4 regions of the Nitrospira sp. Ecomares 2.1 genome follow, and region 1 is predicted to be linked to each of the others. Evidence: riboswitches for the same ligand, from Rfam matches in the RefSeq annotation. Region 1 holds a riboswitch; each other region holds the start of a gene.
What was found. Region 1 has a riboswitch for cyclic di-GMP ahead of ACWHYD_RS00685 (FG-GAP-like repeat-containing protein). Riboswitches for the same ligand answer to the same signal wherever they lie in the genome.
Positions count from the first base shown of each region.

Region 2: linked by a shared signal. The riboswitch ahead of ACWHYD_RS15095 (fibronectin type III domain-containing protein) and the one ahead of ACWHYD_RS00685 (FG-GAP-like repeat-containing protein) in region 1 are both predicted to bind cyclic di-GMP.
Region 3: linked by a shared signal. The riboswitch ahead of ACWHYD_RS16270 (Flp family type IVb pilin) and the one ahead of ACWHYD_RS00685 (FG-GAP-like repeat-containing protein) in region 1 are both predicted to bind cyclic di-GMP.
Region 4: linked by a shared signal. The riboswitch ahead of ACWHYD_RS05585 (FG-GAP-like repeat-containing protein) and the one ahead of ACWHYD_RS00685 (FG-GAP-like repeat-containing protein) in region 1 are both predicted to bind cyclic di-GMP.

Region 1 is NZ_OZ224219.1:142,614-147,542, reverse strand. Features, by position in the region: gene ACWHYD_RS00685 (FG-GAP-like repeat-containing protein) at 142-1,827, opposite strand; cyclic di-GMP riboswitch class I at 1,883-1,959, opposite strand; gene ACWHYD_RS00680 (Ig-like domain-containing protein) at 2,425-4,725, opposite strand; gene ACWHYD_RS00675 (hypothetical protein) at 4,784-4,929, opposite strand, start outside.
Region 2 is NZ_OZ224219.1:3,418,094-3,423,022, forward strand. Features, by position in the region: gene ACWHYD_RS15090 (outer membrane beta-barrel protein) at 1-960, opposite strand, end outside; gene ACWHYD_RS15095 (fibronectin type III domain-containing protein) at 1,953-2,354, opposite strand; cyclic di-GMP riboswitch class I at 2,431-2,520, opposite strand; gene ACWHYD_RS15100 (hypothetical protein) at 3,123-3,377, opposite strand; gene ACWHYD_RS15105 (FG-GAP-like repeat-containing protein) at 3,651-4,929, opposite strand, start outside.
Region 3 is NZ_OZ224219.1:3,677,771-3,682,699, forward strand. Features, by position in the region: partial or broken gene ACWHYD_RS16260 (IS3 family transposase) at 1-992, shown strand, start outside; gene ACWHYD_RS16265 (Flp family type IVb pilin) at 1,311-1,514, opposite strand; gene ACWHYD_RS16270 (Flp family type IVb pilin) at 1,664-1,837, opposite strand; cyclic di-GMP riboswitch class I at 1,933-2,013, opposite strand; gene ACWHYD_RS16275 (phosphatase PAP2 family protein) at 3,169-4,173, shown strand; gene ACWHYD_RS16280 (hypothetical protein) at 4,553-4,929, shown strand, end outside.
Region 4 is NZ_OZ224219.1:1,267,576-1,272,504, forward strand. Features, by position in the region: gene ACWHYD_RS05585 (FG-GAP-like repeat-containing protein) at 426-2,396, opposite strand; cyclic di-GMP riboswitch class I at 2,464-2,545, opposite strand; gene ACWHYD_RS05590 (FG-GAP-like repeat-containing protein) at 3,432-4,673, opposite strand.

The DNA of each region.
Region 1 (4,929 bases):
TCTGGCCTGCCGATAAATGCAAGACGCTGGTGAAAGCATTCGTTTCGCCCTTATGGGTTCAGGGGCTGAAGCATTTCTTGTTTCATTTACTTCGACACTCTTTGTAATTTGACGCGACTTGTGATGTTTTAACAACCCATCCTATTTTTGAATTTCCCAGTTCACCGGGGTACTGCCCGGAAACCCCACAGAATTGATTTTCAACCCATTCATCAGCCACACCGCAACCTTGCCATTCGTCCGATTTTGCAAGATCACGTCTCCCTTCCCATCGCCATCCGCATCACTCACCTGCTTAATTTCCCATTCGGGGGGTATACCTCCTATAAAACCTGACAAAGGTGTCATCGCCCCGTTCATTAGCCACACCGACACCATGCCACTTTTCCTATTACGCCAAATCACATCCCTCCTACTGTCTCCATTGACATCTCCAAGAATTTGAATTTCCCAATCCAGCGAAGTGCTTGCGGGAAATCCCACCGACGTAATGGTCAACCCATTCATTAACCAAACCGCCACTGTGCCATTCGTCCGATTCTGCCAAACCAGGTCGGCCTTGCCATCTCCATTGATATCACCCACCTGCTCTATTTCCCACACTGTGGGAGTGCCTCCAAGATGTCCAACTGAGTTGATCGACAGCCCATCCATAAACCATACAGTCACCATTCCATTATCAGAATTGCGCCAGATCACATCCCCTTGGCCATCACCATTGACATCCCCAATTCCCTTTACTACCCATTCGCCTGAAACACCTCCGAGAAAGCCAGATGACTGTATTTTCCCCTCCTTGATAAGCCAAATACCCACAACCCCACTTACGGTGTTCTGCCATAGGATGTCTCCTTCACCATCACCATTGATATCTCCCACCTGCCTAATCTTCCATTCGGTTGAGGTACTTCCAGGGAAACCGACCGACATAATGGTCAACCCATTCATCCGCCAAACAGCCACTTCGCCACTACTCGTATTGCGCCAAAGCACATTGGTAGTCGGGGGCGTAATATCGGGAGAAGGGCCGGTTGGCTGGACGATGACGGCATACATACTCCCGCCCCCCCCGCTGGCATTGCCCCCAAGGGTAATCGTGCCGGCCGGGAAGCTCCGCGCAAAGAGCCGCAGGGTCGTATCCGAGGTCACCAGATTCTTGCCCGTATCGGTAAAGGGGTTCAACCACGATGGTTTCGGCGTGAGCCGGACATCATAGGCCACTGACACGGACACCGGTTGATTCACCGTAAAGCGCAGGAAGGCCGCCGTCGTCGCCGCTTTATCATTATTGGCGGTTTGGATATACGCCGCGCCCTGCACGCTCGCGGGCACCGTCGTAAACCGATAGGTGCGATCGCGATACACCATCCCCCCCGCTTGGAGACCGATGGCCGACACCCCATACGCTGACCCACTGGCCACGGTCAGGTTCGAAATGAGTAGTGAGGAGGGGGGCGGCGGATTAGAAGCCCCGGAAGAGGTGGAAGCATTGGCGATATATTTCTTCACCTCCGGGGAGGGAAGACTTTCATTGCCCGAGGCATCAAACGCCGTAATCGTAAAATAGTGCGTTTTGTCCGTAAGTAAGTTGGCATATTGGTAGGTCGTGATCTTCCCGACCGTCGTAGGAACCCCATAGACCCCCGGGTTGGTTCCTCGATAGATCCGATACCCCGCTAAGTTGGTCTCTTGATTGGGGGACCATTGGAGGGTGGCCGAATCACTGGTCGCAGATTGCGCCCCAGTCGGAAGAACAAGGAGGCAACTGCCGAACACACACCACGCAATACACCTTCTCAGACGACTCACTGTACAAACGTCGGACATGGGATCTCCTCCTTCGAACACATACAGAGGCCCCATTCCCGCACGTCTCCCTTTCTTCGGTAACCCGGCTATCAGAAATTCTGACCCGTGGCTTTGCGTCCCCACTTCACAATGGGTTTGCCTTTATCGGAAAGAGGCCACCGCTTTACAAACTGTTATGCCATCTTCTTTTGAATAATGAAAACTCTCTCTTGAATGTGAGCAGACACCGGCTCTCTTGACTTCACGGGCTTTTATCGGTGGATACCCAAAAGCCTTTAGGCAGGAAGCAGGCAGGGGAGGTTGGAGCAGGCTCATGGCAGTTGACGCCCCTTCATGATCGTTCTTGAAGGGCCAATTGCCAGGTTTTTTTTGCATGCGCCCGGCGCCGTGACCGGTAAGTAAATTCACGCTCCTTTCTTGACGCAGCCCTCTTGATTGGGAACCGAAATGACCCCGTCGCAAGCCGTTCCTTCAGACCCATGGCAGCCTGCCTCCCATGACATCCCCAGGGCTCACCTGCAATGCAAGTCTTGGATCATGGACTTCGGCGTCTGTTAGGTACGAAGAACCAAGGCAAAAATCTCAATGGATGGATCGAATTCTTCCGGCACAACATCATTGGCCCAGAGGTTGGACGATGACGGCATACATACTCCCGCCCCCCCCGCTGGCATTGCCTCCAAGGGTTATCGTCCCGGCCGGGAAGCTCCGCGCAAAGAGCCGCAGGGTCGTATCCGAGGTCACCAGATTCTTGCCCGTATCGGTAAAGGGGCTCAACCACGATGGTTTCGAGGTGAGCCGGACATCATAGGCCACTGACAGGGACACCGGTTGATTCACCGTAAAGCGCAGGAAGGCCGCCGTCGTCGCCGCTTTATCATTATTGGCAGTTTGGATATACGCCGCGCCCTGCACGCTGGCGGGCACCGTCGTAAATCGATAGGCGCGGTCCCGATACACCGTGCCCCCGGCTTGCAGACCGATGGCCGACATCTCATACACTGACCCACTGGCCACGGTCAGGTCCGAAACGCTTAATGGAGGCGTGGGTGGATAAGGGACCGTGCTGGTACCGGCCGCTGAGGGCTGGACGATGACGGCATACATACTCCCGCCCCCCCCGCTGGCATTGCCTCCAAGGGTTATCGTCCCGGCCGGGAAGCTCCGCGCAAAGAGCCGCAGGGTCGTATCCGAGGTCACCAGATTCTTGCCCGTATCGGTAAAGGGGCTCAACCACGATGGTTTCGGCGTGAGCCGGACATCATAGGCCACTGACACGGACACCGGTTGATTCACCGTAAAGCGCAGGAAGGCCGCCGTCGTCGCCGCTTTATCATTATTGGCAGTTTGGATATACGCCGCGCCCTGCACGCTGGCGGGCACCGTCGTAAATCGATAGGCGCGGTCCCGATACACCGTGCCCCCGGCTTGCAGACCGATGGCCGACATCTCATACACTGACCCACTGGCCACGGTCAGGTCCGAAACGCTTAATGGAGGCGTGGGTGGATAAGGGACCGTGCTGGTACCGGCCGCTGAGGGCTGGACGATGACGGCATACATACTCCCGCCCCCCCCGCTGGCATTGCCTCCAAGGGTTATCGTCCCGGCCGGGAAGCTCCGCGCAAAGAGCCGCAGGGTCGTATCCGAGGTCACCAGATTCTTGCCCGTATCGGTAAAGGGGCTCAACCACGATGGTTTCGGCGTGAGCCGGACATCATAGGCCACTGACACGGACACCGGTTGATTCACCGTAAAGCGCAGGAAGGCCGCCGTCGTCGCCGCTTTATCATTATTGGCAGTTTGGATATACGCCGCGCCCTGCACGCTGGCGGGAACCGTCGTAAATCGATAGGCGCGGTCCCGATACACCGTGCCCCCGGTTCGGAGGCCAGAGACAGGCACCACATACCCTTGCCCACTAGCAACCACCATGTTCGAAATAGTTAATGGGGACACGGTTGGATTCGGGACACTCCCGGTCACTGGGGCTGAACTTGTCGTATTGCCCGCTGCATCGCGTGCAACTGCCGTAAAGGTATATTTCCCGGGAGCCGCTCCAATAGTGTTCCAGGTTAATGAGAAGGGGGCGGTGGTATCTTCCGCCCCCAGATTATTCCCATTGAGTCGGAATTGGACGCCCACCACCCCAACATTATCCGTGGCGGTAGCGGATAGGGCAATTGTACCGTTTAGAGACGTCCCATTTTGCGGAGATATCAGAGTGACCGTGGGGGGCGTGAGGTCGGGAGGTGGTAGAACCGTCCCGGTCACTGGGGCTGAACTTGTCGTATTGCCCGCTGCATCGCGTGCAACTGCCGTAAAGGTATATTTCCCGGGAGCCGCTCCAATAGTGTTCCAGGTTAATGAGAAGGGGGCGGTGGTATCTTCCGCCCCCAGATTATTCCCATTGAGTCGGAATTGGACGCCCACCACCCCAACATTATCCGTGGCAGTAGCGGATAGCGCAATTGTACCGTTTAGAGACGTCCCATTTTGCGGAGATACCAGAGTGACCGTGGGGGGCGTAATATCGGGAGAAGGGCCGGTTGGCTGGACGATGACGGCATACATACTCCCGCCCCCGCTGGCATTGCCCCCAAGGGTAATCGTGCCGGCCGGGAAGCTCCGCGCAAAGAGCCGCAGGGTCGTATCCGAGGTCACCAGATTCTTGCCCGTATCGGTAAAGGGGTTCAACCACGATGGTTTCGGCGTGAGCCGGACATCATAGGCCACTGACACGGACACCGGTTGATTCACCGTAAAGCGCAGGAAGGCCGCCGTCGTCGCCGCTTTATCATTATTGGCGGTTTGGATATACGCCGCGCCCTGCACGCTCGCGGGCACCGTCGTAAACCGATAGGTGCGATCGCGATACACCATCCCCCGCTTGGAGACCGATGGCCGACACCCCATACGCTGACCCACTGGCCACGGTCAGGTTCGAAATGAGTAGTGAGGAGGGGGCGGCGGATTAGAAGCCCCGGAAGAGGTGGAAGCATTGGCGATATATTTCTTCACCTCCGGGGGAGGGAAGACTTTCATTGCCCGAGGCATCAAACGCCGTAATCGTAAAATAGTGCGTTTTGTCCGTAAGTAAGTTGGCATATTGGTAGGTCG
Region 2 (4,929 bases), 1.4 Mb from region 1:
GTAAAAATTTCCACGCAGGGCAAACCGGTCCGTAAATGACTGTTTCCCATAAACGTCAACGCCAATTCGCTTATACGTGGAAGTATTCTGAACCGCTGACTGATTAATTGTTGAAAAGGGGCGGAGACGAAAACTTAACCGAGACGTAGGGTTCCAATCCAAATTTCCTCGCATGTAAAAGAAGGTCCGCTGCGCCGATCCTAAGCTTAAACCCTTTGCAAGAAGAGCTTGGCCACGGGCGGAGTTTTCATCGATAGCCGCATGGTCAAAATTCAAAACCTGGTACCCTACATTGAGTTCTCCCGATAACTGGCGGGTAGGGGCTATACTGAAGCCCGTATACGCCCCGTAACCGAAACTATTCTGCTGCGTATTCGTATTATAATCATTGTTGACCATTCGAACGCCAAGAAGGGCTCGAGTTGAGTGGGTTACACTTACAGATACACTGAGATTGGCCCCAGCACGGGTCCGGTCCCGCGGGGCATCCTGACCATTGTTTGTGTAATTTAAATCATCAAAATACGTGCGAAGACGGATACCTGCCTTTTGCCCCGTGAATTCAATTTGGCCTAAAAACTGATTCACATTCCACTTGGTAATATCCTTTTGTTGAGTATCCACCTCCGACCCTCTCGGGTCAAACCCTTCTAAATGGCCTCCTTGCAAGTCTATTGCTAACCCACCAGGATAATTCAAGCTTACATGGCCAAGAGCATCTTGAGCCAAAGCATTATTGTCGGTGAATTTTTTGTAGAGAAATTGGGCAGCGCGGTAGTCAAGAAGAACGGAATGCTTACCTCCACCAAACGGCATGAACGCCTGAATCCCTGGTGCGATGGTCGTAAGAAAGTCACTTTTCGTGTTTGTGTCTCTCTTAAACACATTGTCTGTAAACACTTCCGATACACCTAAAAACGGATGGAGCTGAACCGGACCGGCTTTGAGACCATCCCCCATACCATTTCCCGTCAGATATTCACGAAAAAGCCCGCTCCGATTTTGGATAGGTCGGTGAGACCCAGTGAAATAAAATAGTCCCATATCAGAAAAGGATTGAGCCTTCACCGTGCCCGGGACAAAAACCTCACAAAAAATGAGACATGTTAGAAAAAGAACAAGACCCCATTTCCGCTCACGCATCGTGCAAAATGGGAAAAGACACAGCGCTCTTGTTTTTGGCCATACGCAATTAATCATCAAATAACCATACTCACTAATCAATTCAAATATCCGGGTAGATTCAGAAGAGGATTCGAAAATAGTGGAGCTTAATCACATTTAAATATGGTGCCCTCATCCCCTTGTTAAGTCAATTACAAAATGAGTGCTCCGATAAGGAACGGACCTTACCATAGGAACCGACAGAAGAAACAGTCATCGATTTTTGTATGAGAATATTTTCCTTCTAGGAAATTTTTCTTGCAATGGGATGATTACCAAAATTATCGGATAAAGTCGATCCAGGGGGGGGGGAACAGATAATACCGCACGACGTACAGTCAAATTCCAGGAAACCACGTCTGTCGAAGCCCAATGGAGAAGATTAACAACGATTGCGAAGCGGAGCAAACTATTTTATGAAATTTGAATTGGTGAAATCCGGCACGGATGCCGGATTTCCCGTAAAGTTACTTGGGGAGGGTTAGCAAAAATCCGACGAAGTGAGATTTGAAAAAATTGAAGAATACTTATGAGATTTCATGTGATCGTCTCCGTCCGATAATCCATCCTTATAAATAACGCCATATCGCCTGAGGAAAATTATTTTTAAATGCGACCTTTGCAGTACATCCTCGTTCTGCAAATTGCCCCGGAAGTAGGCGTCTTCATTATGACGGATCTCACCGTACAAGACCCAAGAGAATTCAGCTAACCACATTTCCGGGATGCGACCTGTCTACCAATACAAACTCCCAGTAAATATTTGTCGCAGATGACGATGTTAAATTTCAATAAACTTGGACATTCCTAGGAGGAGCAGGACGTGCCGCAACAATCGGCACAGTTACACTGACCTGGTTCGAATAGGGACTTTCGATTTTCCGATTCCGGTCGTATGCCTTGACCGCAATATAATACGTTTGACCGGGAATCAGGCTTGTTAAGGTATAGATGGCTTGGGATCCGACATCTTGAGTCTGGGAATAACTGCCGCTTGAAGTCCCGTAGGCTATGATAAATCCTCCATATTCAGCGGAAGGAGGATTCCAGGCTAGGGTGACTTCTCCCGCCAATGCATTGGAGTGGGAGAAGCAGAGAAAAATGACAATGGCCCATAATAAACTAAACGCGAATCGAGAAGAATTGGGACGGGGAACACCTACTCGAGAGAAACCTTGATCGTCTGCCATACGAGATCTCCTTTATGCATGTGAGTCATGCCGAGCGAAGCCACGTCGCTTTTGATCAAGGAGACTCTGTGACTTGCCTGGCAACCTGGCAACCTTATCTTGAACTCCAAGAAGTAGGCCCATGGCTTTGCGTCCCACCCTTTCAGATGGTTTGCCTTTTTCAGGTTATGACCGTTTTTAATACTGGATGCTTCATCGGAACATTTGCCAGATCCTTAAATGCTAGGGGAGGGAACTGTCAATTTCTCAAGAATTTATGAAATCGCCCGAACCTTAATCACAAAAAATAAGGAAAATGAATAGTATGATTCATGACTCAATACTATGATTGAACAGACGCAATAATCTAACGAACCTCTAACCTAATATTGCCCAGTCCGAAATCCAAGAAGTTTGGCCAGTCATTGAAAATCTCCACATGGCTCGGTCCATAAGGATTCAGTGAAGAAAGAAATTCCTTTCTCAAGAAACTACCAGGTGCGTTACAATTACCAAACATGGACATGTCTGTTAGTTTTCCTTCATTCGCTGGGATCAAAATAAAGCTTTTGTACGGACATCCCACAGAGAGCGAGCGAACCCTTCCAACGCATCGCTCTGCCCAGGGGTACCACCAAGCATTCCACCTCTGGAGTGTGGGAATCTACCACATTAATGAACTTCAACCGTTCTATGATCCTCTCCCCTATTTTTTGATTTAGAATGGGTAGACCAAGCCTTAAATCCAAGGGAATGTCTATAATCGAGGGTTTGAAGTTGAAATTTCCCTCACCATCCAAACAATTGCGATATAACAAGGTAGACCCAGGCAGCACCAAAAATATATGTGATTTCATTCTCACCGATTCGATGATAAAAAAGACGATATCCCAGAATCGGCACAATCGCTAAGATCAGCGCAGAAAAAAAGTGCCCAATCACATCGCCCATAATCGCACTAATTTCGGAATGCCCAGGTACTGCAAGCAAAATGCTGCCTCCAAGCATAGCTGCCCACCACCATTTCACATTGACCATCAGCATATTCACGCTCCCATACAAAGCATGCATCCCCAGTTAAAATAATCTCAATGAAAAATGGCTCAACACAATTTGACCGTATAGAAACAGAGCAACCTGCCAAAGACAGGGTCTCCTTGAGTAAACTTTTCCAGGCCTCACATCCAAAACGGCTACCCAAACCCCTGGTCATGTGCCTCTCGCACTTGAACGAGCCTACATTAGGAGAAGACCCTTTATGTTCATCACTTTAGTTTGGCTAGGACACAGGGTTGTAAACCTCCTTATACAATTCACCTAATGCTGAATTTTCCAGTTGGTTGAGGCACTTCCCGGAAAGCCTATCGACGTGATTGCGAGCCCATTCATTATCCACACCGCCACCGTACCCGTCTGCTTATTACGCCAAATAATATCTGCGCGCCCATCCCCATTGACATCACTGGTGTTAGCAATCTCCCACCCCTGAGGGACCACGCCAAAAAACCCCGGCGAACTGAGAGTCACTCCATTCATTAACCAAATTGCAACCTCCCCGTTACTCGTTTTGCGCCAAACCAAATCCCCCATCCCGTCATCATTCACATCACCCACCCCCGCAATCTGCCAATCCGTGGAGACCCCACCGGTGAAACCTATTGACAGGACCGTGAGCCCCTGCATTAGCCACGTTTCCACTGCGCCGGTAAGGGTATTCCTCCATATAAGATCCGCTTTTCCATCGGCATTCATATCTCCCATTCCGGCCATTTTCCACTCCAACGGCACCGCACCCAAGTGGCCGGAAGAAGCAATCGTGGAGCCGCTCATTAACCAAATCGTCACTTCTCCACTACTCGTGTTTAGCCAAACGACGTCTGCCCTCCCATCGCCGTTAACATCACCCACACTCGCGATTTGCCAATCCAGAGAGACACTACCCGGAAAACCCACCGACATGACAGTGAGACCATTCATCAGCCACACCGCTACCGTTCCGGTATCGCTGTGGCGCCAGATCACATCTGCTTTCCCATCCTCATTGACATCTCCGATACCGGCAACCTGCCACTTCGACGACACCACGCCCAATGAACCGGAGGAAGCAATCGTAGGACCGTTCATCAACCAAATCGCAACAGCCCACGTGCTGGTATTGCGCCAGACGAGGTCTGCCTTTTCGTCCCCGTTGACATCATTTCGAATTGGAAAACTCACGTCAGCTTCAAATACCCATCCTAAATCCTGCAACAGAGGTTGAGCCAACCCGAGATCATGAATCGCCCTTCCGGAAGCTATTCCAGGCTCCATAAGCTGGTCTGGCTTAATCGTGTTCGTGAAATGAGACACCGAGGAACCCAATTCAACCGGGTTCGGGGCATACATTTGCACATGTGTGTTTGTTCGTCCGGCCGTCAATGTCCCAGATGCCCCTTGAAGATTGGCACCAACAAAATGAAGATTCTGCCAAGAAACATTCGCAGATTGCCGTTGCAGGTCGGTCATTGAAAGATAATCGGCCGGGCTGGCTCCATGATGCTCTAACCAGCGCATAAAAGCATCATTGCCTCCAAGGAATGTCTCTCCAGTCAGGGCG
Region 3 (4,929 bases), 1.2 Mb from region 1:
GTGAAAGTCTATAGCCCCAACGCCACCGATCGATATGAGGCGGAGCTCAAAGAGGTTCGGCGCGAGAACCTGAAGCTGAAGGCGGAACTCAGCCGTGCACAGGAAGAGCGTGACCTCCTAAAAAAAGCGGCCGCGTACTTTGCGAAAAACCCGGCGTGAGGTACGCCTTCATCTTGCAGCATCAGGACCGGTAGGCGGTGCAGCCGATGTGTCGCCTGTTAGATATATCGCGCAGTGGGTATGACGCGTGGGTGGAGCGCCCCCCGTCCCAGCGGGCGCAAGACGATGACCGCCGGTTGGGTCTAATCCGCGAGTCGCATGAGGCGAGTGGCCGTACCTATGGGGCGCCCCGCATGCTCTGCGATCTGCGTGAAGTGGGTGAGCGGGTGGGCAAGAACCGGATTGCCAAGATCATGAAGCGTCACAAGATACGCGCCCAGCGCGGCTACAAGCAGCCAGGTATCCGCTACCCCAAGCCTGCGGTTACGGCACCGACTCGATTGCAGCAACAGTTTGCGATAGACCGGCCGGATCGTGCGTGGGCGACCGACATCACCTCTATTCGAACCGACGAAGGGTGGCTGTATCTGGCGGTGGTGATGGATCTCTACTCACGCCGGATCATCGGCTGGTCGATGAAGTCCACCTTGGCTCAGGAGATCGTGCTGGACGCCTTACTGATGGCCGTGTGGCGACGCAAGCCCGAGCATGACGTGATTATCCACTCGGATCAGGGATCGCCGTTCAGCAGCGATGAATGGAATCGGTTCTGCCAGACGCATGGCTTGCTCCCCAGCATGAGTCGCAGAGGAAACGGTTATCATAACGCGGCGGTCGAGTCCTTCTTTGGGACCCTGAAGAAGGAGAAAATACGTCGCCACATCTTTAAACCCCGTGAAGCCGCGGGAGCAGAAATATTTGATTATATTGAGGTGTGTTATAATCGGGCGAGACGTCATCAGCACCTGGGAAATATCAGCCCAACAGCGTAGGAGCAGCAGATGGCAAAACTAGGGTGAGTGTCTACGGAAACGAAGCAAGTCCAAAACTCTTCTTTAACCTGTCCGTGAAACCGGCGGAAGACCAGGTTTGGAGGGTAGCGATCAGGCCATACCTTCAAATTCCACTAACACTACCGTTAGAGATGGATCGGATACGGCACAAGTCCGGAATAAGGTACGAACCATGGTATAGAAGAACAATGCGAAGACGCTAAGACATCTAAATGCGTCGGTTGAAAGACTTGAGCGAAATTTTTTAAGGTGGTTACCCCTCCAACACCACTGAGAACAGACTTTATCAGTATCCCGCTAACTACCCAACGCACCCGCGATGACACCCATGACTTGCGTATACATGTTCCCAACGGCGGTTCCCAAGGCAGCTTGAGCACTTAACGCCGTGGCCCCGATGAGCGAAGCCAAAAGTGCGTATTCAATCGCCGTGGCACCTTCTTCATCAACAAGGAGGTTCTTTACCCAGTGATGCCAATAATTCAGGAGAATTGTCTGCATGATGCTGGCCTCCCTATCCTTTACTGACCTTCTCGCCACCTCTCAAGACTTCGCCACCTTTCAAAATGGGCTTCCCGCGGAAGTACCGCCCCTATGAGATGCCACAGGGAACGGCACTTCTAAGCACCCCTGCGGGAAGGAGTTCTCCCTTAGCTTGGAGCCGCAACACTCGTGGAAATCGTAGTAAAGGTACCACTGAGGGCAGTCCCTACAGCAGTCACGGCCGTGACAATCACTGCGGCAATTAATGCGGCCAACAAGCCATACTCAATAGCGGTGGCTCCCTCATCATCATTCACGAAACGCATTACTTGGTTAACCATAGCGCATCTCCTTAACGGGCGAAGGTAAATACTTTCGTTACGCCAGACTGCCCGGAAAATTCTGACGCAGACGCTGCCCCTTGGCTCTCCGTGCCTTCGGCAACCCGGCTATCAGGGACCAACCCTGACCCGTGGCTTTGCGCCCACGTCTTACGACGTGTTCGCCCTTATCGGGAAGGGGCACCCGACCGAATCCATGTTTCATGGTCATGAACAAATGCTCGTAAATCCATGAAAATTTTCTATTCCGTATTTTGTGTCTCTTCGTTTTCATGCTTCATTATCGACCACTTCAGGAAAAACTTGCTCATGTTTTTCATTGAATATGTTTCATATTGTGAGGCGGTACGATGTGTTGCCCCCCTTTGTTAACGAAGGAGATCAAAATTGTTCGGAACGTCCGTCGAAGACGTGATGTGAAGGTAATTCGGATGTCGGGTCAGACCGTCCCCGACCGTACCTCTGCAGACTTGACGTGGGATGATAGCAGGCGTGAGCTATATGGTCGGAGTGCAATGCACACAGCCAACCGACTGACGAAATACCACTACCCTCACTCTTCCCGTGTCAGGGCCGACATTTTCAATCAGGCATCAAACTTTTAGGTTCCTCGGAGAGATTTCTGCTAACTACCGACAAGGAAAAAGGAGGAGAAATCCGTGGAGGGCAGATGGAATATGATAATGACGAGGGAATGTCGCTGATGATGGCTAAGAATACACTGTATATTTCTCTGTGCGAAGCCTGTTTTGGCGGTGAACTCCAGTAAGTCAGTCAACAACATTGACGCAGGATTATAATAGGAGCTGGGTTAGTAAATTTGAACTTTTATGCTCACCCCCTAATTTACTAATTTTTCTTTAGAAAAACCTCGGACACACGATCTCAAGATATTAAGGAAAAATTCCGAAAAGAACTTGGTCTGAACCATTTTTCAAGACGCCTCGCAAGGTGGTCCATTCTGAACCAATCTAACCATTTCCGATGCCTTTTCTTAACCGAACTATAACCACTCAATTAGACCGTTTGGTTGATCAGTTGAATTTGTTTTCGTATATCCGCCTTCCCGCCATCTCCACAGCTTTTAGCTCAAATACCGGTGCCACACCTACAGGGAGGAATACAATTGATATAAGCACCAATTTTTGCCGTCACGCTCTTCACCAGGTGAATTACAATTCCACGATAACACTCCGGTTGATGATGGGGATTTTCAAGTCGATCGGGACACGTTCGTCAAATCATGCAAAGCATTATAGACACTATTTAACGGTGCGGTCCGTACCTGCCCACAACTATAGTGACTCCATTCGAATGCGAGGATGTACATAATGAGAGTGGGGACTTTCCCACTTACAAAACCTTTCCTATGGCCAGTCGAGCGTTTTTTACGCAATACCATACTTGTGTTGGCTATCTTCGATCTTGGTATGGTTATTGTGCGCAACATTGGTTTCGATTGGTTTTCCTATAGCCTCTTTTTCGCCTTGGGAATTTTCATGATTACAGTGGGACTGTTCTACCGTTCAAGCGGGCGTAGTGAGCGAATCGCTATGACGCTTATGGCCACCGGGTTGCTTCTTCTGTTTACAATTGTGCTATCGGTTTTCGGTTATCTGTTACTCCCGCTTTGGCGAGAACCCATTGATCCCTTTCTGGCTCAGATCGATTCTTGGATTGGGTATTCATGGCCCGACATTGTTCAATTTGCTGGTCAACATCCATTATTAAATGAATTGACGCGCTATGCCTATTTATCTTCAATACCGCAAATGGCTTTACTGTTTATTATTTTAGGATTTGGAGGAAAACAAAAAGAACTCCATGTTTTTATCCTTTCAATAACCGCTTCAGGTCTGGTGACGCTTGCCTTTTGGGCACTGTTCCCGGCCTTTGGCCCAAGCGTGCTCTATGACATTTCCGGCACAATTGAGCAGACGGCAAGACCACTTGTTGGCTCATCCTATGGTGTCGAATTATTGCGCCTAGGGGCTGAAGGCCCTAAATTTATTTCTCCAAGGGACATGGAAGGCCTGGTGGCTTTTCCCTCGTATCACACGATCATGGCCGTTTTGGCTATGTATTCCGCACGCACCTCCCGCTGGTTGCTTCCTATAATAGTTCTCATCAATCTTTTCGTCCTCCCAGGCGTGCTTATCCATGGTGGACATCACCTGATCGATGTATTCGGGGGACTATTGACTGCCTGGTGCATTATTTATTTGGCACGGCATGTGGTTACCGGGAAGGAAATCCAGGCTGATGGAGTATTTTCTCCCCACGAAGATGAGATAACGTTCGTTAAAAGTCCATCAAGTATTTCAGGGATATACTAATAGGTCTAATCCGATTGTTCCAACAGCGACGAATTGCCAGGCTTTGATTGACAAGAAGTTCGAAATTATTTTGTGCCGATCTGGTGCTATAGAATCCAAGACACCACACACCATCACGTTCTGAAGGCATGGGATTTTCCCATATCATGCCGCCGTCCCGATTTCCCCACTACCCCTGTCCTCGTCCTCCCCGACATTTTCAAGCGGGTAACCATCTTTGTGGCTTTTCTGATGGATCTCCGCTAACTACAGAGCGGGGATGACGAAGGGGGGACAGGGCTAAATCGGGATCGGAATTTTTTAAAGTTCTGCCTGTTTAAACCGAACAACATGAGAGATCGTTTTTTATTTAACGTTTTTTTGTTTCTTATTATCCTCAATGAGTCAAGGACCCTTTCTTCATTCTCTTGAACTCTTGCGATCTATTCAACTTCCAAACGGGGGATTTCCCTACCACTCCGGGGAAGAGGCCAGGCCCGATGCGAGCGCTTGGGCTATTATGGCATTGTCTTCCTATTCATTCGATCTTGAATGCTGTGACCGGGGTAGGGCGTATTTAGCTTCCCAACAGATAAACGACGGACGCGTGAGCATTTCTCCCTCACACCCGGAGGCATCTTGGCCGACACCTCTCGCTATCTTCGCTTGGGAAGGCGTTCCCCGGTATCACGAAGCGCAATCACGGGCTGTCGACTATCTGATAGGATTTATGGGACACCATTTTTCAAATCCGGATCCTACAATTATTGGTCACGA
Region 4 (4,929 bases), 1.1 Mb from region 1:
GGAATGTCTGTCAGGGCGATTTCTACTAAGGGCTAGAACAAATGACAAGCTTGAGAAAAGATTGAATCCCGGTTTTCCATGTCGTGCATGATGTAGTAGGACCGATTTCCCGATGTGCTCGAGATGGTCGCGTTCCACGGCTAAGATGGAATTGGAAGTCTGCAAATTATGTAGAAGCCGGGGCCGCGGGTTAAAGAATGGGAGAGGGGTGTTTGAGATGAGGACCGGGTAAACCTGGTTGTAGTTTGTGAGAGTGCCCAACGTGCTGTTTTGTCGGATCGGCAGTTACATTATCATTATTATTGCCGGATCATATGAAGTAAAGGCTTAGCCCGTCCTCCCTGTTTGGAAATTTCCAAGATTTCATATCCCAAGTTGTGCGCGAGACCATGTAGCGTAGTCATTCTTGTACCGTAACTTTCGTACTACCGAATTTCCCATTCTGTGGAAGTGGTCCCGGGAAAACCCGTCGATGCGATGGTCAAGCCGTTCATCAGCCATACCGCCACACCTCCATTGCTGCGGTTCCGCCAGATAAGATCGGCGTTACCATCACCATTCACATCGTTCGCTCCTGCTATCTGCCATGCCACCGATACTGCCCCCGGGAAGCCGGAAGAGGCAATCGCTGTTCCATTCATGAGCCATATCGCGGTATTGCCGTCTGTGGTGTTGCGCCAGACAAGATCGGCTTTGCCATCGCCATTGGCATCCCCGACGGCATGGATTCCCCAAGCGGTCGGGACGCTGCCTGGAAAGCCGGTGGAATTGATGGTTAAGCCGTTCATCAGCCAAATGGCCACCGTGCTGCTGGTGTCATGACGCCAAATGACATCGGCTTTACCATCACCATTCACATCGCCCACTCCGGCGATTTGCCACCCTAATGAGACACCAGCTGGAAAACCAGTAGAAACAACCGCCTTCCCATTCATAAGCCATATCGCGGTGTTGCCATCAGTGGTGTTGCGCCAGAGAAGGTCGGCCTTGCCGTCACCATTCATATCGTCAATGGCTTGAATGGCCCAACTCGTGGAAACGGAGCCGAGAAAGTCTGCCGAGGTGATGGTCAATCCGTCCATCAGCCATACGGCAACTGCGCCGCTGGTGTTATTGCGCCACACAAGGTCTGCCTTGCCATCCCCATTCAAATCGCCCACTCCACTCATGGCCCATTCCATGGGTAAATGGCCCAGAATTCCCAATGTTGCGACACTCGTCCCATTGAGCAGCCATCCGGCAACCTCGCCGGTCTTTGTATGTCGCCAGATGAGGTCGGCTTTCCCGTCCCCATCCAGATCGTGATTTTTGGGGGTCCTTTGATTCGAGTTCTGTCGTTGGACGATGACGGAATACATGCTCAAATCACTACCGGCATTGCCACCAAGGGTAATGGTCCCTACGGGGAATGCCCGAGCAAAAAGGTGGAGGGTGGTGTCCGATGTACCAAGGTCATTACCCGTATCAGTAAAGGTCCTCAACCAAGACGGTTTGGAGGTAACACGAACGTCATGGGCGACATAGACCGTTACTGGTTGATTCACATGGAAGCTGAGGAATCCGTTGTTCGTAGCTGCTTTGTCATTATTGGCAGTCTGGATAAATGCAGCTCCCTCGACGATTGCAGGTACTGTAGTAAACGTAAAGGAGCGGTCAATATACACCACGCCCCTGGCTTGAAGGCCTGCTGCGGGCACGACATATGATTGCCTGCTGGCGACGGTCAGATTGGAAATAGTTAATCCAGGCGAGGTTCCCTTGGATACCGTGACGGTCACCGGCACAGAGGTTGTCGTATTGCCTGCGGCATCGCGGGCTGTGGCGCTGAGGGTGTAAGAGCCATTCGAGACGGCTGTTGTGTTCCAGGATGACGAAAATGGGTTGGTGGTATCTTCTGGCCCCAGATTGTTTCCATTGAGTTTGAATTGGACACCCACCACACCAATGTTATCTGAGGCGGTGGCGGATACAGTAACGGTGCCGCTTAGGGACGCGGAATTTTGCGGGCTCATGAGGACAATCGTGGGGGGCGTGGTATCGGGAGGTGGGACATTTCCACCCTGTGTCGGAAGAGCTATGGCCACTTCCTTCGATGGTTCGCTGATATTTCCTGATTGATCATAGGCCGTAACCGTAAAATAATAGGTGATCCCTTCCGGCAGGTTCTGAAATATGTGCGATGGGGTGAGGCCGGCATTTTTCGTGGTGTGATAGGAACCTTGGGATGTGCCCATATACACATAATAGCCCATCAGGTCCGGTTCGGAATTCGGGTCCCAAGTCAGTTGGATGGAAGAAGCGGAGAAAGCGGGGCTAGCGAACAATCCGAAGAAAAACAGCGTCAGGCCTGCCAAGTGTGTGCTTGCGAAACCCAGGTGGGGCAAATGTTTGACCATGCTTTCCTCCTTGTCCCAATCGGATCGACGCCTTCATCCTCTTCTCCCCCTGCGAATGACGCCTTCCTTCGGTAGCCGGACGATCAGGCGCGGGCACCTGACTCCTGGCTTTGCGACCCTACTTCACAGTAGGTGTGCCGTTTCGGGAAAAGGATTTCATGAATTGGTCAACTTTTTCCTATCCTCTGTCTCCCTATTGTGTTGCCTACACCCCCAAACTGTCTGCCGAACATTTCGGAGAAGTAAGGAAAAACTTTAGAGAAGACAACATTGGGTTATGAAGAATCTAGGCAGAGGAAAACCGGAGAATATAAAAAAACGAGCGGAATGATTATGGGAAAAAGGAAACGAAATTAAACTTAGTTAGAAAAGGAGGGGACGGAGGGTCAGGCTCATAGGTGAAATTCCTGGAGGCCGTGCCTAATGACTATCGTTGTAATTTTACGATTTCTATGAAAATTTTGATTCGATCATTACGGCAATGGTGAAAGTTTTGCATTGTCAGGATGAAGAACCATGGAGGCAGGTGCGACCAAAAAAAATACAAAACGACCCGGACCGTCATGCCCCCAGGTTGTTCACCTCAGGGATGGGTTTGTTGGCAACTATTCCGGCTGCTCATCCGGACATGACCACACCGGCCTGATGATTCCGTCGAACATTCTCTTATGGTGTGATGAAATGACTGTGCGCCACCTTTTGGGAAAGGCCATGTTTGGCAGATGACGTGCTGCTAACAGCAAGAAGATGTAACTGGCTCAACGGCAGATGGAAGCGCGATTGTCACTGTTATGCAGTATAAAGGAGGAGGAATTCTCATGGTACTCAAAATCATTACGTACCACGAGGAGGGGTCGAATAATGGATGCCGTTTTTGCGGAAAAGAAGATTGAGTCGAGCGAATTCTTTCAAATTGGGGAGGGGGGGCGGTTAAATCAAGGGAAGTGGGGGGGAAGATTTTTTTTATAAATTCCATTCGTCGGGTTGGCCCATGAGGCCATTTTGAGAAGCGGCCTGGTGTTTTTGAATTCCTGCTCATTGGATTTCCCAGTCTGTGGAAGCGGTACCGGGAAAGGTTGTAAAGGTAATGGCGACCCCGTTCATCAGCCATACCGCCACAGCTCCATTGCTATTGTTGCGCCAGATGATGTCTGATTTGCCATCCCCATTCACATCTTCTGCTCCCGCTATTTGCCATGTCGTCAGCACAGTCGCCGGGAAGCCTGATGAGGCGATTGACGTTGCATTCATGAGCCATATGGCGGTGTTGCCATCAAGGGAGTTGCGCCAGACCAGATCGGCTTTGCCATCGCCGTTGAGATCCCCGACGGCTTGAATATCCCAAGCCGTTGGCGCGCTGCCGGGAAAACTCGTGGAGGTGACGGTCGAGCCATTCATCAGCCATAAGGCCACCGCGCCGCTGGTGCCATTGCGCCAAATGATATCTGCTTTGGTATCCGCATTTACATCGCCCACTGCAGCGATCTGCCACCCTAATGAGACGCCCCCCGGGAAACCAGCAGAAACAATCGCAGTCTCATTCATGAACCATATGGCGGTGTTGCCATCAAGGGTGTTGCGCCAGACGAGATCGGCTTTGCCATCGCCGTTGAGATCCCCGACGGCTTGAATAGCCCAAGCCGCCGGTGCGCTGCCGGGAAATCTGGTGGAAATGATGGTCAAGCCATTCATCAGCCAGATGGCCACCGCGCCGCTGATGGCATTGCGCCAAATGAGGTCGGCCTTCCCGTCTCCATTCACATCGCCCGATCCCTTCAGAGCCCATTCGTGGGGTAATTGGCCCAGAATGCCTGATGCCGTGCCGCTCGTGCCACTGAGCAGCCACACGACTACCTCTCCGGTTTTCGTGTTTCTAAAGACCAGATCGGCCTTGCCGTCCCCATTCAGGTCCTGATTTTTATGAGGATTCGGGTTCGTGTTCTGTGTTGGAAGTGTCATTGCCACTTCCTCTGCGGGTGCACTGATGTTTCCTGATTGATCATACGCCGACACCGTAAAATAGTAAGTGAGTCCCTCTGGTAGGTTTTGGAAAACATATGATGGGTTGAGGCCGACATTTTTCGTGGTGTGGTAAGACCTTTGGGATGTGCCCATATGCACATAGTATCCCATGAGGTCCGGTTCCGGACTCGCGATCCAGGCTAGTTTGATGGAAGAAGCCGAGAAAACAGGGCTAGCGAACAATCCGAGGAGGAAAAAGACAGGGATGGCTGTAACTCTGGCTGCAACACTCAAGGAAGGTATTTGTCGGGTCATACACTATGCCTTGTGGTATTCGGACTAAAATCCAAATCCTCTTCATAGGGATTACCCCTCCTTGGGTGGCTGGATGAGATCAGGTGTGCTCACCTGACTTCTAAGTTTTCGAGTCTACTCCACAGTAAGTGGAGTCGTTTCGAGGAAAAATTATATAAAACAATTGTGTTTTCAAAGGTGGTGCATCTTAGAGGAAGATACATTAAGGAGGATATAGGGTAAAACATGTAGTTGCTCCGTACTGAACCCCAATTTT